Alkalihalophilus pseudofirmus: one gene and its partner. The protein of the gene in region 1 interacts with the protein of each later gene in a pairwise test. Links are inferred from orthologs where the notes say so. Each region holds a gene or a part of one and is shown on either strand. Other genes may lie near its edges. The genes, in order: grpE and groL.

What was found.
Region 2: the proteins of grpE (region 1) and groL interact in binary tests that used the Escherichia coli proteins (3 or more experiments, as listed by UniProt). The link is inferred for Alkalihalophilus pseudofirmus from one-to-one orthologs.

The regions. Positions count from the first base shown.
Region 1 is NZ_CP117835.1:1,067,374-1,075,142, forward strand. The notes cover bases 4,937-7,769. They hold grpE (nucleotide exchange factor GrpE), read left to right. Parts: upstream 4,937-5,986; coding sequence 5,987-6,553; downstream 6,554-7,769. Other genes in these bases: hrcA (heat-inducible transcriptional repressor HrcA), read left to right, coding at 4,937-5,846; dnaK (molecular chaperone DnaK), read left to right, coding at 6,606-7,769. Also shown: PQ478_RS05495 (stage II sporulation protein P), read left to right, coding at 1-882; PQ478_RS05500 (DUF3679 domain-containing protein), read left to right, coding at 879-1,250; PQ478_RS05505 (hypothetical protein), read right to left, coding at 1,257-1,433; lepA (translation elongation factor 4), read left to right, coding at 1,669-3,489; radical SAM family heme chaperone HemW, read left to right, coding at 3,544-4,689; more of hrcA, read left to right, coding at 4,815-4,936. UniProt on the Escherichia coli protein: Participates actively in the response to hyperosmotic and heat shock by preventing the aggregation of stress-denatured proteins, in association with DnaK and GrpE. It is the nucleotide exchange factor for DnaK and may function as a thermosensor.
Region 2 is NZ_CP117835.1:285,552-296,257, reverse strand. The notes cover bases 7,465-10,332. They hold groL (chaperonin GroEL), read right to left. Parts: upstream 9,785-10,332; coding sequence 8,144-9,784; downstream 7,465-8,143. Other genes in these bases: groES (co-chaperone GroES), read right to left, coding at 9,871-10,155; PQ478_RS01610 (CoA-disulfide reductase), read right to left, coding at 7,465-7,717. In the rest of the region: PQ478_RS01640 (sulfite exporter TauE/SafE family protein), read right to left, coding at 1-48; PQ478_RS01635 (LysR family transcriptional regulator), read left to right, coding at 239-1,078; PQ478_RS01630 (pyridoxal phosphate-dependent decarboxylase family protein), read right to left, coding at 1,264-2,901; PQ478_RS01625 (methyl-accepting chemotaxis protein), read right to left, coding at 3,003-4,169; PQ478_RS01620 (hypothetical protein), read right to left, coding at 4,220-4,930; PQ478_RS01615 (hypothetical protein), read right to left, coding at 4,968-5,336; more of PQ478_RS01610, read right to left, coding at 5,774-7,464; PQ478_RS01595 (CPBP family intramembrane glutamic endopeptidase), read left to right, coding at 10,450-10,706.

The DNA of each region.
Region 1 (7,769 bases):
GATTATACAAACTTGCCGTTTGAGTCAGCTCCCCCTCTAGAAGTAATAATGGCAGAGCGTGAGGCGACAAAAGAAAGTTTGGCAAAGCTTGAGGAATTAAAGCAGGCAGGAGATAATCTGCAAGGCTCGACAGATGGCAGAAAAGTAGCGCATATTATTCATTCTCATAATACCGAATCTTTTTTACCAGAGCTTAAAACAGACGTAGTAAATGAAGCCTTTCATGGTGAGGTTAATATCACTTTAGTCGGAGAGAAGTTATCTCAAGAACTTGAAAAAAGAGGGATCGGAACAGAAATAGAGGAACGTGATGTGCAAGGTGCTCTAAAAAATAGAGGCTGGCAATACGCACAATCGTATGATGCATCTCGTGAATTTGTAAAAGAAGCCATAGCACAAAATGATGACCTGCAATTTTTCTTTGATCTTCACCGCGATACGCTCTCAAGGGATAAAACGACTGTAACCATAAATGGTGTTGAATATGGACGGACAGTATTTGTAGTAGGCGGGGATCATTCAAATTATGAACATAATCTTAAATTAGCAGAAGAGCTGCATGACATGCTTGAAGAGAAATATCCTGGACTAAGCCGTGGGGTAATTTTAAAAGCAGGCCGAGGTACAAATGGTAAATTTAATCAAGATTTATCGAAACAATCAATGCTGGTTGAATTTGGCGGTGTGCATAACTCACTTGAAGAGGTCTATCGTTCTGCAGAAGCGCTGGCTGATGTGTTTGCTGATTATTATTGGAATGCAGAAGCGGTAGATGGGACAGACGATGTAGAAACAGAAGAAGCGGTGGATGGGACAGACGATGTAGAAACAGAAGAAGCGGTGGATGTAAGCGCAGCAGACGGAGAAGAGGAGGAAAAATGATGATTAAGAAACTGGTTTTTGTGATCATGTTCATACTCGTAACTTTGTTGCTTGGTTCTCTATTTGGCATTCAGCATATGAACGAAGAACTAGGGATCACAAAGCCAGTTCCTCTTGAACTCAAGGAGAGTGAAGCGGCAGGTGTCCCGTCAGAACCTGAGGTAATAAGTGCTAAAAAGGAACAGCCTGTAGATCCTAAAAGTCAATTAGTGGAAAAGCGCCAAAAAGCAGAAGATGTAGGAAGGTTTAACTTTTTTTCTGAGCTTGGCACAGGTGTTGCTGAAGGAGCAAACAGAATAAGCCGGATGGCACTTACCCAAGTGATGACATTTGTTCATGAAGTGTTAAATGGAGAGAGCAGCGAATAATAGCTGCTACTCTCTTTTTTCTTTTATGGGGATATTATCGATACATTCGTCGAAATAGGTGCGGATAAGGTTGTAGCGATCCCGGTTCACACCATCAATGATGTTTGAGAATAATTCTTTAGATCCGATTTCTTGTATGACATCTAATAATCTCATAAGTCGTTCAAATTCTTCTTTTGACAAGGGCTCACCTCTTTAACAAACCTTTTAGTAATAACATATGATAATAAAAAAGACATGCTATAGGGACTTCCCTATTTCTGTAAAATAGATCATTTTAATAGAAAATAAAGATTGTTTTAATAGCAAATAAGTTAAGATTTTAGGCTAACCCTAATCTGTGTATTGAAGACGGTCTAAACGATTGGTATAATGAGAAATAGTGTATATGGCACGATTTAGTAGGAGTGATCAATTTATGAATAACAATGACCGCATAGAGCGCCAGAAGAAAATCCGAAATTTCTCGATCATTGCTCACATTGACCACGGAAAGTCAACGTTAGCTGATCGTATTTTAGAGAAAACAGGCGCCCTGACTGACCGTGAAATGAAAGACCAAACGCTTGATGCAATGGACCTTGAGCGCGAGCGTGGAATTACAATTAAATTAAATGCTGTTCAATTAACCTATACAGCTAAAGACGGCGAAGAATATATTTTCCACTTAATTGATACTCCAGGACATGTAGATTTTACATATGAAGTATCGAGAAGTTTAGCAGCTTGTGAAGGGGCTTTGTTAATTGTTGACTCAGCACAAGGCATTGAAGCGCAAACTCTTGCCAATGTTTATTTGGCCCTTGATAATGATCTTGAGATCTTGCCGGTCATCAATAAAATTGACCTTCCAAGTGCAGAGCCTGAGCGCGTGAAACAAGAGGTAGAGGATGTAATCGGTCTTGATGCATCTGATGCTGTACTTGCATCTGCAAAAAATGGAATTGGAATTGAAGAGATCTTAGAGCAAGTGGTCGAAAAGGTACCTGCACCAACTGGTGACCCGAACGCCCCGCTTAAAGCCTTAATTTTTGATTCTCTATATGATTCATATCGCGGTGTCGTAGCTTATATTCGTATTATTGATGGCACAGTGAAGCCTGGCCAGAAGATTAAAATGATGGCTACAGGAAAAGAATTTGAAGTAACTGAGATTGGGGTATTTACTCCAAAAGCAGAAAAACGTGATGAGCTGACTGTCGGAGATGTAGGATTTTTAACGGCTGCAATTAAAAATGTCGGCGATACGCGTGTCGGTGATACGATTACGAATGCTGTGAACCCGGCATCTGAGCCACTGCCAGGCTACCGTCGCATGAATCCGATGGTATACTGTGGTCTTTACCCAATCGATACAAATGATTACAATGACCTTCGTGAAGCTCTTGAGCGTCTTGAGTTAAATGATGCGTCATTGCAATATGAGCCAGAAACATCTCAGGCGCTAGGTTTTGGTTTCCGCTGCGGATTCTTAGGACTTTTGCACATGGAAATCATTCAAGAGCGTATTGAACGTGAATTTGGTATCTCTCTTATTACTACAGCACCAAGTGTTGTGTACAAGGTTCAGCTGACTAGTGGGGAAGACCTTCAAATTGATAATCCGTCTAATATGCCTGATGCACAAAAGATTGATTATGTGGAAGAGCCTTATGTAAAAGCAAAAGTAATGGTTCCAAATGATTATGTAGGTTCAGTAATGGAGCTTTGCCAAGGTAAACGTGGAATTTTCATTGACATGCAATACTTAGATGAGAACCGTGTACAAATTGTTTATGAAATTCCTTTATCTGAAATTGTCTATGACTTCTTTGATCAATTAAAATCAAATACAAAAGGTTATGCTTCATTTGATTATGAGTTGATCGGCTATAAACAATCTAAGCTGGTTAAAATGGATATCTTGTTAAATAGTGAGAAGGTCGATGCCCTATCGGTTATTGTTCACCGCGATTCAGCTTATGACCGAGGCAAAATCATTGTTGAAAAGTTAAAAGAGTTAATCCCTCGTCAGCAATTTGAAGTGCCTGTTCAAGCTAGTATTGGACAAAAAGTTATTGCAAGATCTACGATTAAAGCGATGCGTAAAAATGTACTTGCTAAATGTTACGGCGGGGATATCTCACGTAAACGTAAGCTTCTTGAGAAGCAAAAAGAAGGTAAGAAGCGAATGAAGTCTGTTGGTAACGTGGAAGTACCGCAAGAAGCCTTCATGGCCGTTCTTCGTATGGATGAATAATACAATGATAACCGCAGGGGTTCCTGCGGTTTTATTGTTAGCAGGAGGAATAATATGAGGACAGCAGCATATATTCACATCCCTTTTTGTGAGCATATTTGTCACTATTGTGATTTTAATAAAGTATTTTTGAAAAACCAGCCGGTCGATGAGTACATTCAAGCACTGCTTCACGAAATGCATATGACGATTAATGAAGCAAAGCCCGATCAGCTTAAAACAATCTATGTCGGCGGTGGAACCCCTACCGCTTTAACGGCTGCTCAGTTACGAACTCTATTTGCCGGAATGCATTCGATCCTTCCTATGGAGCAGATTGAGGAATTTACGGTGGAAGTTAATCCAGATAGCAGTGAAGAAGAAAAGCTTACTGTTATGAAAGAATACGGTGTGAATCGTCTTAGCATCGGAGTGCAGTCCTTTGATCAATCACTATTAGACGCGATCGGCCGAACGCACTCAAGTGATAGTGTGCATGACGCTGTTAAGCGGAGCAGAGAAGCAGGCTTTGATAATCTATCGCTTGACCTAATGTTTGGTCTGCCGCATCAATCGGTCGAACAATTTATTGATACGATTGAAAAAGCAGCTGAATTAGGGGTAGAACATCTATCTGCTTATTCATTGAAAATTGAAGAGAAGACAGTGTTTTTTAATCGTCAGCGCAAGGGGAAATTAAGTTTGCCTCCTGAAGAAGATGAGGTAACAATGTATGAAGAGCTTAGAAAACGTACGAAAGCTCATGGACTCGTACAATATGAAATCTCCAACTTCGCTAAGCCTGGACGTGAGAGTAAGCATAATCTCGTTTATTGGAATAACGATGAATATTATGGTTTCGGTGCTGGGGCTCACGGGTATGTAAATGGCGTTCGCCATCAAAACATTGGTCCTGTGCCAAAGTATATAGAAGCTGTAAATCAAAAAAAGCTACCTTACCTTAATGAACATAAAGTCAGTAAAGTAGAACAAATTGAAGAAGCGATGTTTATGGGCCTGAGAAAGCTTAACGGGGTAGATCTTGACGAGTTATCTAAACGCTACGATAAAGACCTTAACAAGCTCTATCACGATCAAATAAAGGATTTATCTGAGCGAGGGTTGCTAGTTAGTGAGCAAGGTATGCTAAAACTGACAAACGAGGGACTGTTGTTAGCCAATGAAGTATTTGAACAGTTTCTTGCTGTGTTAGAGGATTAGCAAAAAAACCAAACGTTTATTTTAGAAGAAATGTTGTTTTGAAGTTGACAAATCCTGACCTATTTGATAATTTATCATTAGATTTAGCACTCGATCATTGTGAGTGCTAACAGAGGTGATGAGAGATGTTAACAGATAGACAATTGTTAATTCTGCACGCCATAGTTGATGATTATATCCGGTCGGCAGAGCCAGTCGGTTCTCGCAGCATCTCTAAGCGAGAAGATATAACATTTAGTCCAGCGACGATCAGAAATGACATGGCTGACCTAGAGGAACTCGGCTTTTTAGAGAAGCCTCACAGCTCTGCAGGACGTATTCCGTCTCAAAAAGGGTACAGGTATTACGTTGATAACATGCTCATGCCTCATGATCTGACTGAAGATGAGCAAGCTAATATCCGTACGATCTTTTCTGATCGAATGCAGGAGATTGAACAAGTCATTCAACAGTCAGCAAAGCTATTGTCTAATATGACAAGCTATATTTCGATTGTTCTAGGTCCTGAAATGTTTGAAGCTAAGCTTCGCTCGCTTCAGATCATTCCCCTTGCTAAAGGGTCGGCTATCCTTATCTTGGTAACTGACACAGGACATGTAGAAAATCAAACGATCCAGCTGCCAGATACGATTGAGGCTTCTGATATCGAACGAGTGGTAAACATTTTAAATGACCGCTTAATGGGTGTCCCGCTATTTAAGCTTCGTCAAAAATTGAATACAGAAGTGAGCAAAGTGATGCGTGCACATGTCACAAACTATGAACAGATCCTGTCTTCACTTGAACACTCACTTACTAATGAACGTTCAGAAAAAGTCTTCTACAGTGGTAAAACGAATCTTTTATCGCAGCCAGAATTTCGTGACGTTGATAAAGTGAGAATGCTGTTAAACATGCTTGAAGAAGATCAGCTGATGCAGCAGATTCTTCGTGCTCCACATCAAGGAATACAGGTGAAAATAGGGCAGGAAAACAATCTTGAAGCCTTTGATTCATGCAGCATGATTACAGCGACGTATTCGATTGGCGGCAAGCATATGGGAACAATCGGTATCTTAGGACCAACGCGTATGGAATACCGTCGTGTTATCGGAGTGGTAGACTCGGTTTCAAAAGATTTAACAAAGCTTCTAACTAACTTGTATCACGAAAGTTAAAAGTGGTAATATTGTTAGTTGATGGTAAAAATATTGACTGTATATGATTGGTCAAAAAGAAACAGTTGCGAATAACGTAGCGTTTTTTATAAAGAGCCTGCTAAAAGCAGACGACTTGATTTCGGTAGGAGGTGAAACAGATGACTGAAAAAGACACAAACACACTAGAAGATGAACTAAAAGCAGAAGATACTGAGCAAGAAGCAGTTGATACAGATCAAAACGAAGCATCAGCATCTGATGAAACAGAAGTGGTGGAAGCAGAAGAAAATCCCCTTGAAGCACAAGTTGCGGAGTTAAACAATCGTATGCTGCGTGTTCAAGCTGATTATGATAATTTCCGTCGCCGTTCTCGCGAAGAAAAAGAGGCGGCTGCAAAATATCGCTCTCAAGCACTAATTGAAGGTTTACTTCCAGTTGTTGATAATTTTGAGCGTGCCCTTCTCGTTAAGCCTGAATCAGAAGAAGCACAATCTCTTCTAAGCGGTATGGAAATGGTGTACCGTCAATTAAAAGATACACTTAAAAATGAAGGTGTTGAAGTAATTGAAACAACGGGACAATCGTTTGATCCGCACTTGCATCAAGCAGTAATGCAGGTAAGTGAAGACGGGTTTGAATCAAATCAAATCGTGGAAGAATTACAAAAGGGTTATAAATTAAAGGATCGCGTCTTAAGACCTTCTATGGTCAAAGTAAACGCGTAATCCTTACATAGATCTATATAAATTAAACGATTGAAACTAGGAGGCATATAAAATGAGTAAAATTATTGGAATTGACCTTGGTACAACTAACTCATGTGTGGCAGTAATGGAAGGCGGGGAAGCAACAGTTATCCCTAATCCAGAAGGTAACCGTACAACTCCTTCTGTTGTGGCATTCAAAGACGGTGAGCGTCAAGTAGGGGAAGTAGCGAAGCGTCAAGCAATCACTAACCCTAACACAATTATGTCAATTAAGCGTCATATCGGAACAGATTATAAAGAAACAATCGATGGTAAAGAGTATTCTCCACAAGAGATTTCTGCAATCATCCTTCAAAAATTAAAGTCTGATGCAGAAGCATACCTTGGCGAGAAAGTAACAAAAGCTGTTATTACAGTTCCTGCTTACTTCAATGATTCACAACGTCAAGCGACAAAAGATGCTGGTAAAATTGCTGGTCTTGAAGTAGAGCGTATTGTCAACGAGCCAACGGCAGCTGCACTTGCATATGGTCTTGAAAAAGAAGAAGATCAAACAATTCTTGTTTATGACCTTGGCGGCGGTACGTTTGACGTGTCAATCCTTGAGCTTGGAGAAGGTTTCTTCGAAGTTAAAGCAACTTCTGGTGACAACAAGCTTGGTGGAGATGACTTTGATGAGGTGATCATCAATCACCTTGTAGACCAATTTAAAAAAGACAACGGAATTGATCTTTCTCAAGATAAAATGGCTATGCAACGTCTAAAAGACGCAGCTGAAAAAGCTAAAAAAGATCTTTCTGGTGTAACGCAAACACAAATTTCATTACCATTCATTACAGCAGATGCTACAGGTCCTAAGCACTTAGAGTTAAGCCTGAGCCGTGCTAAATTTGAAGAATTATCTTCTGATCTTGTAGAGCGTACATTAGGCCCGACTCGCCGTGCGATGCAAGATGCTGGTCTATCTGCAAGCGAGATTGACAAGATCGTTCTAGTTGGTGGATCTACTCGTATTCCTGCAGTACAAGAAGCAATCAAGAAATTAACTGGTAAAGACCCTCATAAAGGAGTTAATCCAGATGAAGTAGTAGCTCTTGGTGCTGCTGTACAAGCTGGTGTATTAACTGGAGATGTAAAAGACGTTGTATTACTTGACGTTACTCCATTATCACTTGGTATTGAGACAATGGGCGGAGTGTTCACAAAATTAATCGACCGTAACACAACGATTCCT
Region 2 (10,706 bases), 790 kb from region 1 along the record:
AAAACCAATTAAAAAGATTACCACAATGAAAAAGAAATTCACTTCCATACTTACACCTTCTTATCTAAAATTTTATTTAACTGCGCCCGACAATTACCCTATATGGTATATAAGAGCCCATACCGATTACCTGTTGCTTCATCCTTCCGTTCTTATTTTGATTGTAACTCGAATTACTTTATAATAGAAATAAATAATAACAATGCATATCATTACAATTCATAATGGAGTGATTACCTTGCAGCTTGATTGGATTCGAAGTTACGTAACTCTTGTTCATTTTCAACATTTCACAAAGACGAGTGAATACTTGAATCTTTCTCAGCCAACAATCAGTATTCACATTAAGAAATTAGAAGATTACCTAGGTGTAAAACTTATTGAACGGTCCCTCACCAATCGATCATTCACGCTGACAAGTGCTGGGCAGGAAGTTTTTGAACAAGGAAAAAAGATGCTTGAGATAAGCAGATCCATTGAACAGGTGAAAGAAAAGAAGGAAGAGGTTTCGCTTAGAATTGGAGCAACAAATACAGTGAGTGATGTCATCCTGCCTGATTTCGTAAAGAAAATCAGAGTCCTCTATCCCCAAATTCGTCTGCAGTTAATGATTCACAATCACGAACAAATCGTTGAAGGACTCGAGCAACATAAGCTTGACCTTGCCTTGGTAGAAGGAACAAGCGGACTTGGACCTTTTCATGTCGAAGTAGTCAGCCGGGATGAACTTAGATTCTATGCTAAGCAACGGATGCCGCTTGCCACTTCCCCCCTTCTATTGCGGGAAAAAGGTTCTGGAACGAGAGAATATGCCGATCAATTTCTTTTATCTGAGAGAATTGAACCTAGCGAAATTATTGAAGCAAGCAGTCATTATTTAATTAAGCAGCTGGCTATTAGAGGTCTCGGCATTGCCTTTCTCTCTCATTCGATGGTGAAAGAAGAAGTATCAGAAGGAAAGCTCGTACCACTCAATCTGCATGTGATCTACCGGCCATTTTATGCTGTCTACGAAGAAGAACATGTGCACACCCCTATTTTAAAGGAGCTGTGTGACCTCCTGCAGAGTATTACGTAGACGCTGAGGTGGAGGGAGGAACCTAGAAGGTGAAACCTCTCTTTTAAATCATTATTCAAACTAGAAAAGGATTTCTTAGGAGAAGGGTGAACTCCAAGAAATCCTTTTTGAAAGATAGGTACCTTTTTATTTCATTTATAAATTCATTACAAAACAGCACAGTAAGAACTCTCTACCATCCACAGTTAATTGACACACATCATTTTTGTTTTTTGAAACATTTCTAGGTGTTCTTTTAAAAATTCAACATAACGGTTAACCTCATCTATCGTCGTGTAGGGCGAGATGCTAAAAAATTTATGTGCATATACCGGTACGCGTTTGTCTGTATTTAATGCTTCTACTAGACATTGTTTCTTTGTGTTCCCAAAAAAGACAGTATCTCGGTAGACGCTCATCACTTCTGCCAGCTCGTCATTAAATTGATTGATCTCCATTATCTCTTCAACAGTTAAACTCCCCCTCCATTCATCATTCCATTTTGTCTTCTCAGGATAAAAGCGAAAGGTTGTAACCGGGGACTTTTCATTTGTAATTACTACACTTGAAATTTCTTCTATTAACCTTTCTCTAAACTTCATATTGACGCGAATATAATTAGCCAAAAGTTCTTGATAACCTTCCATACCAAATGCCAATAACGACGCGTAGATTGCCAGAGAACTTCCCATTCGTGAGCATTCGATTGTGTAGCCAGTATGGTAGTTTCCATACCCACGATTCCCAACGTACGGCGTTTCTTCCTCATCTAAATCAACATATTTTAAGTGTTCTCTATTTTTCACTAAGAATAAGCTCGTGATATATGGTGTTTGGCCAAGCTTGTGGAAATCAAAAACCATACTATCTGCAAGCTTGATCTGTTGAAACTTTTGTTGATAGGACTTTAACACCTGTATAACAGGTTCTTCTAGTTTAAGATGGTTGCTTTTGAAGTCATAATCATTAAAGAAGGTATACATACCTCCCATAGCTGAGTCTGCATGGATATAGACAGGACTCAAGCAGTGCTTAACTTCTAACTCTTCAGCTATCCTCTTAATCCCCTCCATGTCATCAATCCCAAACGTATCGGTTGTTCCCATTGTGGCAAGAACATATAATGGAACACCGCCTTTTTCAATAACATGCTCCATTTTCTCTTTAAAGTCTTCTAAATTCATAGAATGATCACGATTCACCTTCACACGAATCATGTTTTCTACTCCTATTCCAGTTGCTTCTACTGATTTAAACAAGCTGTAATGGGAAAGCTCTGAGCAAAAGCAATACAGATTGTCAGGCACCCCCTTTTGATTAGAGATCGGTGAGTACCTTGCAATAGCAAGTCGTAAAGAGTTAAAGACAGCCCCTTGCCCTCCCCAGGTTGTATAGCCAGAACTTAGATTTTCATCGTATCCGATTAGTTTTGAAAGCATACTGGTGATCTCGACTTCTGCCGCTGCTGCTGCAGGTCCCTCTACATCCCAAAGATTATTTCCATTAACAAGGACCATAATTAAATTCCCAATGACACTCGCAATATTCGGAAGGGGCGCTGCATTAGCAACGTAGTTTCGGTTGACATACCTATGTCCCTCTACCAATTTAAGAAGCTTTACAATCACTTCATCCATAGGCGTACCCGTTTTCGGGATGTCTGCCTGATGAATTATACGATTATAATAATCTGCCGTGTACTCGGGCATTTCTCCTAACGTTAGTTTATTAGGATCCTTTAATTCATCTACCTTTGTTATTACTGTTTTAAAATAAGATAATAATTCTTCTCTTTGAACATTATTACCGTCCATGCTCGGGTACAGCTTTTGTAACTCGTTCATTACTTTACCTCCTTGATGTCTATCACAAAAAGAAGCTTCACACAAGTTTAATTAACCTATGAGAAGCATCCCTATTCTTATGCTGTATTATTGATTTTTTGTTATGCTGTCACTTTTTCTGTTTCATTACGAGGGGCCCATGATGACAATACTTGGTTAGAGCCATTTTCAGCCTCTAACAGTGTTTCTGCTTCCTGGACTAATATTTGAATGATACGTTGTTCATCATCACTAATTTCTATTAGTTCCTCGAACATTTCAACTGATTCTCTTGAGATTGAAGCGATCTCGACCATAGTTGACATAATTTGCTGAGAAGCTGCCGTTATTTCTTCTGTACTTGCAGAGGAATTAACATTATTCTCAGCAATAATCTTTGTCGTAGATAGAATCTTTTCAAACATAGCTCCCACTTCTCCGATCGCCATGTTTGTATCTTTAAACTCATCAGTTCCTTGCTTCATTGATTTAACAACATCCTCGGTTTCTGCTTGTATGTTTTTAACTATGTTAGATACTTCAGAAGAAGATTGACGTGATTGTTCAGCCAACTTCCGAACCTCATCAGCTACAACCGCAAATCCTCTGCCGTGTTCTCCCGCTCGAGCTGCTTCAATGGAGGCATTTAAGGCAAGCAAATTTATTTGTTCTGAAATTCCTGTAATCACTTTTACAATAGAACCGATTTCATGTGATTTTTCGCTAAGTTTATTGATGCCATCAAATGTTTGGTTAATGGTTTGATTAAACTGCTCCATTTTTTCCAAAGAGTCCTTTAATCTCTCATTTCCATCTTGTGTTAATTCTAAAGTGGCAGTTGATCGATCTGAAATTTCATTTGATCTATTTGAAAGATCTTCAATCGCCTGTGTCATCTCTTCCATAGACATGGCGCTTTCTTCTGTAGCTACTAACTGTTTCTCTAAGCCTCTTCCTACCTCATCAATTGCGGCTCTTACAATGTCCGCTTTCTCAATAGCAGACTCCCCGACCTTAGCTAAATTTTCTCCTTTTTGATAAACATTGCTTGATAAGGAAGAGTAACTTTCCTTTACACGATGTAAAAATTCGATTAGTTGATTGTATACAGTATAATCAGCGCTTTTCTCTTCCACTTTGCTTTTCATATTCCCTGCAGAAAGTTCTCTTATTCCATTTATGATTTCTTTATTAATGCGCGGATTATGCTTTAGGGAAAAATAACGGTAAGCAAAATACACTGTAGTGCCTAATAAAACGATAATAATACCAAGCAGTATAACTTCCATAAGAATGAATCCCCTACTTTTTATTTTATTTTAATTCGAAATGAACCCTTTTAAAGTTCTCTGATAAGGAAATAGGTCCCATCAGCTATACTCTCATCAATTCCACTTAACCTGTTATTTTCTTTATATTTATGTACAATGTAATGCCCACCTATATCTGTATACTTCTCCATTTGATGATATTTTTCCATTACACGTATCGATTTTGGGTTTGTCGCTTCACCTATAACTGCCTTCAATCCCTGTGAAGCTGCCTTAGTTATTAACTCATTGCCTAATTGTTGAATTACTTCATGACGGTCATGTTCAGCTGTTAAACCCAACATGAATAAATGCAAAAACTCACCATCTTCTATTTCTTTTCCGCTTCTCTTTTTATAATCATCTATGAATCGTTGATCTATCTCTTCTAAAACATGGAGAATGACATTCATATCGGAAAACGACCCTTCAAATAGATCTTCTCCAAATATGACTGGCGCATTTGTATCTCCTGCTAATACACCCACCACATTCTGATTTTGATCTTTAGCTATGACGCAATAACCCTGGTCCACTGTACTGACTAAATAATCTTTGGTGAAATCGTAGAAATCTTCATAACGTATATCTAATTGACCTACCATAGGTTCCTGAACCCATTTACCTGAAACATTCACCCCTATAAATGAGCGGGCTAGACATTCAGCTGCTTTTTCTATTAGAGTAGATTGTTCGCTTGTTATAATTTCATATGAATATCGTTCTAATGTTTTTTGCACGCCTTAACTTCCTTTCAAATTATTAAATGAACCTCGTTTAAAACGAATGAGATACTCGCTCAACAAATGTACCTGAGAAGTTAATTCTCTGAAGAGCATTCCTTATTTGAACTTGAGCAATTTTAGAGGCAGGCTTTACAACAAGAATATCTTTAAAGCCTAAACTAGAATAAAATTGCATCGTTTGCTCTAGTTGCGGGACAACTTTTGATGGGACAGGTGTTTGGTGTGTGGCATCGACAACAAATGTATAATGTGGTCTTGATACTTTATCGATGGTTTCCTGCAAATCGATCATATATCCTTCTACATCTTCTTCTCTCATTAATCCATGCACTTGAACTTGAATTTCTTTTTCATTCTCATCAATGGCCATTTTGTACTTTCTTTTATTAACTACTATCATCTCTTATCGCCTTCTTCCTATGGAATGTTATTTTCATTAATGACCTTCACTTATTTCACTAGATACAAAAAGAAAAGCTATCCCTAGACGTAAATAGGGATAGCCAAATAATCGTTCCATTCATATATCATTTTTGGCAACCCGACTATCATGACCCAAGAGGATGTTAGACTCGTAGCTTTGCGTCCTTACCTTTCGATAAGTTTGCCTTTATCCTATTTAATTACTGGTTCTAAATTCACAATGACACAAACGTCATTATAGCACAAAAGAATTAGATATTGTCGAATTATGTATTTTTTTAATTTAAAATAGACATTAAAGTACAGGACTATTGATTTACATAAGGAGATAATACTCCATTTTCTCCACTTAAAAAAGCATGCCCCTATCTTGAGCATGCTTAAATAATATTGTTATCAATTCTTACAAAACATTTATTTCTTCTCTATCCAGAATTTAATGATCTTCCCTTCTTGAACAGTTTTCAAAAGGGTATGACCAGCTTTTTCACTCCATGTGGGCAGGTCGTTTAAAGCTCCTTTGTCTGTTACATGAAGCTCTAACACTTGACCGTTATCCAATGATTCAATGCCTTTTTTAAGTTCAATGATTGGCATTGGACATGTTAACCCTCTGACATCTACAACCCTATCAACCTTTATTTCTATTGTACTTTTCATTTCAGTATCTCTACGGTCATTGGTAGTAGTTTTACCATCTATAGCAAGGTTTCCTCCTAAAACAGAAGAGTAGGTTTTCCAGCCGCCATCAACATTCTTCACTTTATATCCCCTGTTTTTAAGAATCTGGCTAGCTAGGTATCCTCTTAAACCAACCTGACAGCTGACATAGATCGTCTGATCCTTTGGCAGTTCTGACAATCGGTCTCTTAGATCATTTAATGGGATATTAGTAGAGCCTTTAATGAAGCCGAATTCACGTTCCATTGGTTCGCGAACATCAATTAATACTCCACCATCTGAAACGATTTGATCGACTTCATGCCACTGAATATGCTCCAATTCACCGTCCATAATATTAGAAGCCACATAACCGGCCATGTTGACAGGATCTTTTGCTGAGGAAAATGGCGGTGCATAGGATAACTCTAGATTTGTTAGATCCTCTACTGTTAGTTCACCTTTGATAGCTGTTGCGATAACGTCTATTCTCTTGTCCACGCCATCTGCCCCCACCGCTTGTGCTCCAAATATTTTTCCGGTACTTTTATCAAAAATGAGTTTTAAAGCAATAGGTGCAGCCCCTGGATAGTAACCAGCATGAGAGCTTGGATGAATATGAACCACTTCATAAGTAATGCCGAGATGCTTTAATGTCTTTTCGTTGTTTCCGGTTGCTGCAACAGTCAAGTCAAATACCTTAGCTATAGAAGTACCCATCGTCCCTTGATACTTTTCCTTTTTTCCCATCATATTATTGGCCGCAATTCGACCTTGACGGTTAGCAGGTCCTGCAAGAGGAATCATTGCTTTTTTGCCATTGATATAATCAACAACTTCAATTGCATCCCCCACGGCATAGATGTCCTCTTTGGAAGTTTGCAGGTATTCATTTACAATGATGCCCCCGCGTTCTCCAAGCTCTAGTCCTGCTGATTTAGCCAATTCATTTTCTGGTCTGACGCCGATTGAAAGAATCGTCATATCTGTTTCTATTTCAGTTCCATCAGAAAGAAGCACTTTTTTGCCCTGTTCTGTAAAAGCCTGCACTCCGTTTTCCAGTACTAAATGTACACCTTTCTCTTTTAAATGAGTGTGTAAGATGCTTGCCATCTCAACATCGATTGGGGCCATGATTTGTTTAGCCATCTCAACAAGTGTCACGTCTATTCCTCGATCAACCAGGTTTTCCGCCATTTCAATTCCGATAAATCCTCCGCCAATTACAACGGCTTTCTTAGGTTTGTTGGAATCCACATAGGTTTTGATTTTATCAGTATCAGGTATGTTTCTTAAGGTAAAAGCAGACATATTTTCACTTAATCCTAGAATCGGCGGAACCATCGGCCTTGCTCCAGGGGATAATAATAACTTGTCATACGTTTCTTCGTACTCTTCACCGTTTCTTAGGTTCTTGATTGTCAATTTATTATTTTGTGGATCAATGCTCAGCACTTCACTTAAATTTCTAATATCAAGATTAAAACGTTTTGACATGCCTTTAACGGTCTGAACGAGTAATTTGCTTCGTTCTTTAATGGTTTCGCCAATATAGTAAGGCAGCCCGCAATTAGCAAATGAAATATGCTCACCACGTTCAACTAGAATAATTTCCACATCTTCACTAATCCTTCTTAATCTTGCTGCCGCTGTTGCACCGCCCGCTACTCCACCTACAATGATTACTTTAGTACTCATTTGATCCCCTCCAAAAGAGATATTTTAAATTACCATTGAACAACTTTAATATGAATACACCCTATACCCTATAAGGTATCTTATGCGTTCATTATACCCGAGGTGCTACTAATTTGGAGGATTTTGTGAAACATTTCACATTTAATTCACAATCTTACCCTTGGAGATAAAATCGCTTGTGAGGCTTATATGCTCTGAAAGCCGTAGATTTACAAACAAAAAAGCTCCCCATAAGTTTGTTCAACTTATGAGAAGCTTCTTTTCACTTTATGTCAAAACCTTATCTATCAAGGGTTTGATGGGCAGATGTCTAGCCTTCACTCCTAGAAACTCCGGACTCTTCACACCCTCCTACGTGGCAAAGAACGCCACTTGTCAGTTGCTCCAGATTCCTGCGTTTCTGAGCAGTCGCTTCGGCTTTTCTTATTACATCATGCCGCCCATTCCACCCATTCCGCCCATGCCGCCCATGTCAGGCATGCCGCCGCCTTCGTTTTCCTCAGGCTTATCAGCGATTACAGCTTCTGTTGTTAAGAACATAGCTGATACTGAAGCAGCGTGTTGTAGAGCTGAACGAGTTACTTTTGTTGGGTCAACAATACCTGTTTCGACCATGTTTACCCACTCGCCAGTTGCTGCGTTGAATCCAAAGCCAACATCTTGTGACTTAAGACGCTCAACAATAACAGAACCTTCAAGACCTGCATTGTGTGCAATTTGACGAACTGGCTCTTCTAGAGCACGAAGTACGATGTTCACACCAGTTGCTTCGTCTCCATCAGCAGATACAGCTTCAACTGCTTTAATTACATTGATAAGTGCTGTACCACCACCAGCTACGATACCTTCTTCCACTGCTGCACGAGTTGAGTTAAGAGCATCTTCAATGCGAAGTTTGCGTTCTTTCATTTCAGTTTCTGTTGCAGCACCAACTTTAAGAACAGCTACACCGCCAGCTAATTTAGCAAGACGCTCTTGAAGCTTTTCTTTATCAAAGTCAGAAGTTGTTTCTTCTAATTGACCTTTGATTTGGTTTACGCGAGCTGCGATTTGATCTGCTTCGCCTGCACCTTCAACGATTGTTGTATTTTCTTTTGTTACAACTACTTTACTAGCACGGCCAAGTTGAGTGATGTTCGCAGACTTAAGGTCTAGACCTAGATCTTCTGTAATCACTTCTCCGCCTGTTAATGTAGCGATGTCTTCAAGCATAGCTTTACGACGGTCACCGAATCCAGGAGCTTTAACAGCTACTGCATTAAATGTTCCGCGAAGTTTGTTCACAACTAGGGTAGCAAGAGCTTCACCTTCAACATCTTCAGCGATGATAAGGATCGGCTTGCCTTGTTGTACAACTTGCTCAAGAACTGGAAGTACCTCTTGAATGTTCGCGATCTTCTTGTCTGTGATTAGAACGTAAGGGTTATCTAGAACTGCTTCCATTTTATCAGAATCAGTTACCATATAAGGTGAAGCATATCCGCGGTCGAACTGCATACCTTCTACTACTTCTAGCTCAGTAGAGAAACCTTTAGATTCTTCGATTGTGATAACGCCGTCGTTACCAACGCGCTCCATTGCCTCAGCAATGATTTGGCCAACTTCCTCATCAGCAGAAGAGATTGCAGCAACTTGTGCAATAGACTCTTTACCTTCGATTGGTTTAGCAATGTTTTTAAGCTCTGTCACAGCAGCTGCTGTTGCTTTTTCGATTCCTTTACGGATAACCATCGGGTTTGCACCAGATGTTACGTTTTTAAGTCCTTCACGAATCATAGCTTGTGCAAGTACTGTTGCAGTTGTTGTACCGTCACCAGCGATGTCGTTTGTTTTGCTTGCTACTTCAGCAACAAGCTTAGCACCCATGTTTTCGAATGCATCTTCAAGTTCAATTTCCTTTGCAATCGTCACACCATCGTTAGTGATTAACGGAGAACCAAACTTCTTCTCTAAAACAACATTACGACCTTTTGGTCCAAGGGTTACTTTTACTGCATTTGCAAGGGCATCTACACCGCGCAGCATCGAACGACGTGCTTCTTCGCTAAATTTAATATCCTTAGCCATGATTTCGACCTCCTAGAAAATAGTGTATATAGTCAAATTCGCTTTTGTTTAATGGTTAACTTCAATGGATTAATTACTTAAATGTATTAACCGATGATAGCTAGTACGTCACTTTCACGAAGGATCAAGTATTCAACTCCGCCGTACTTCACTTCTGTTCCCGCATATTTAGAGAAAATGATAGAATCGCCTTCTTTAACGTCAAGTGCGATGCGCTCTCCGTTATCAGTTACACGGCCTGTTCCAACAGCTACAACCTTACCTTCTTGCGGCTTTTCTTTTGCAGAGTCAGGTAATACAATCCCGCTCGCTGTTTTTTCCTCAGATTCGACTAACTCGATAATAATACGATCACCTAATGGCTTTAACAAGGAAAACACCCTCCTTCAAGACCTATGTAATATTCTTTATTAGCACTCACTCATCATGAGTGCTAACACAATTATTATAATAATCATTACACTCTCGTTTTGCAAGCCCTTTACTATACTTTTTTTGATTTTTCTTAACCAGGCCTGTTAGATAGCGCAATAGCCGCATACAATAAATAGCACTACTAACTATTCGCTCTTAAACGAGGCATTCCTCCTGCCTTTCTAAATAACCTATGGTAAAATAAATGAATTAAAGAAAATTGACTATTTCTTAATAAAGGAGTTAGCAAATTGAACATTCGTTATTGGTGGATTCTTATTACATATGTACTGATGCAGCTCTCAGCGATCCCAGGAACCCTGCTGTTACTTCAGTTTGATATCGCCGTTGACCGCATACCGGGGATATGGAGTATTTTCAGTTTCACAGTCGGGCTAATGATTATTTTATTCCTTCTCGTCCCAGATATGCGTGAAAGACATCAAATGCGCGGCCGCTCCTCTCGGGGTGAGGCAGTTAGATGGGCAATCATCGGTGTATTTATGGT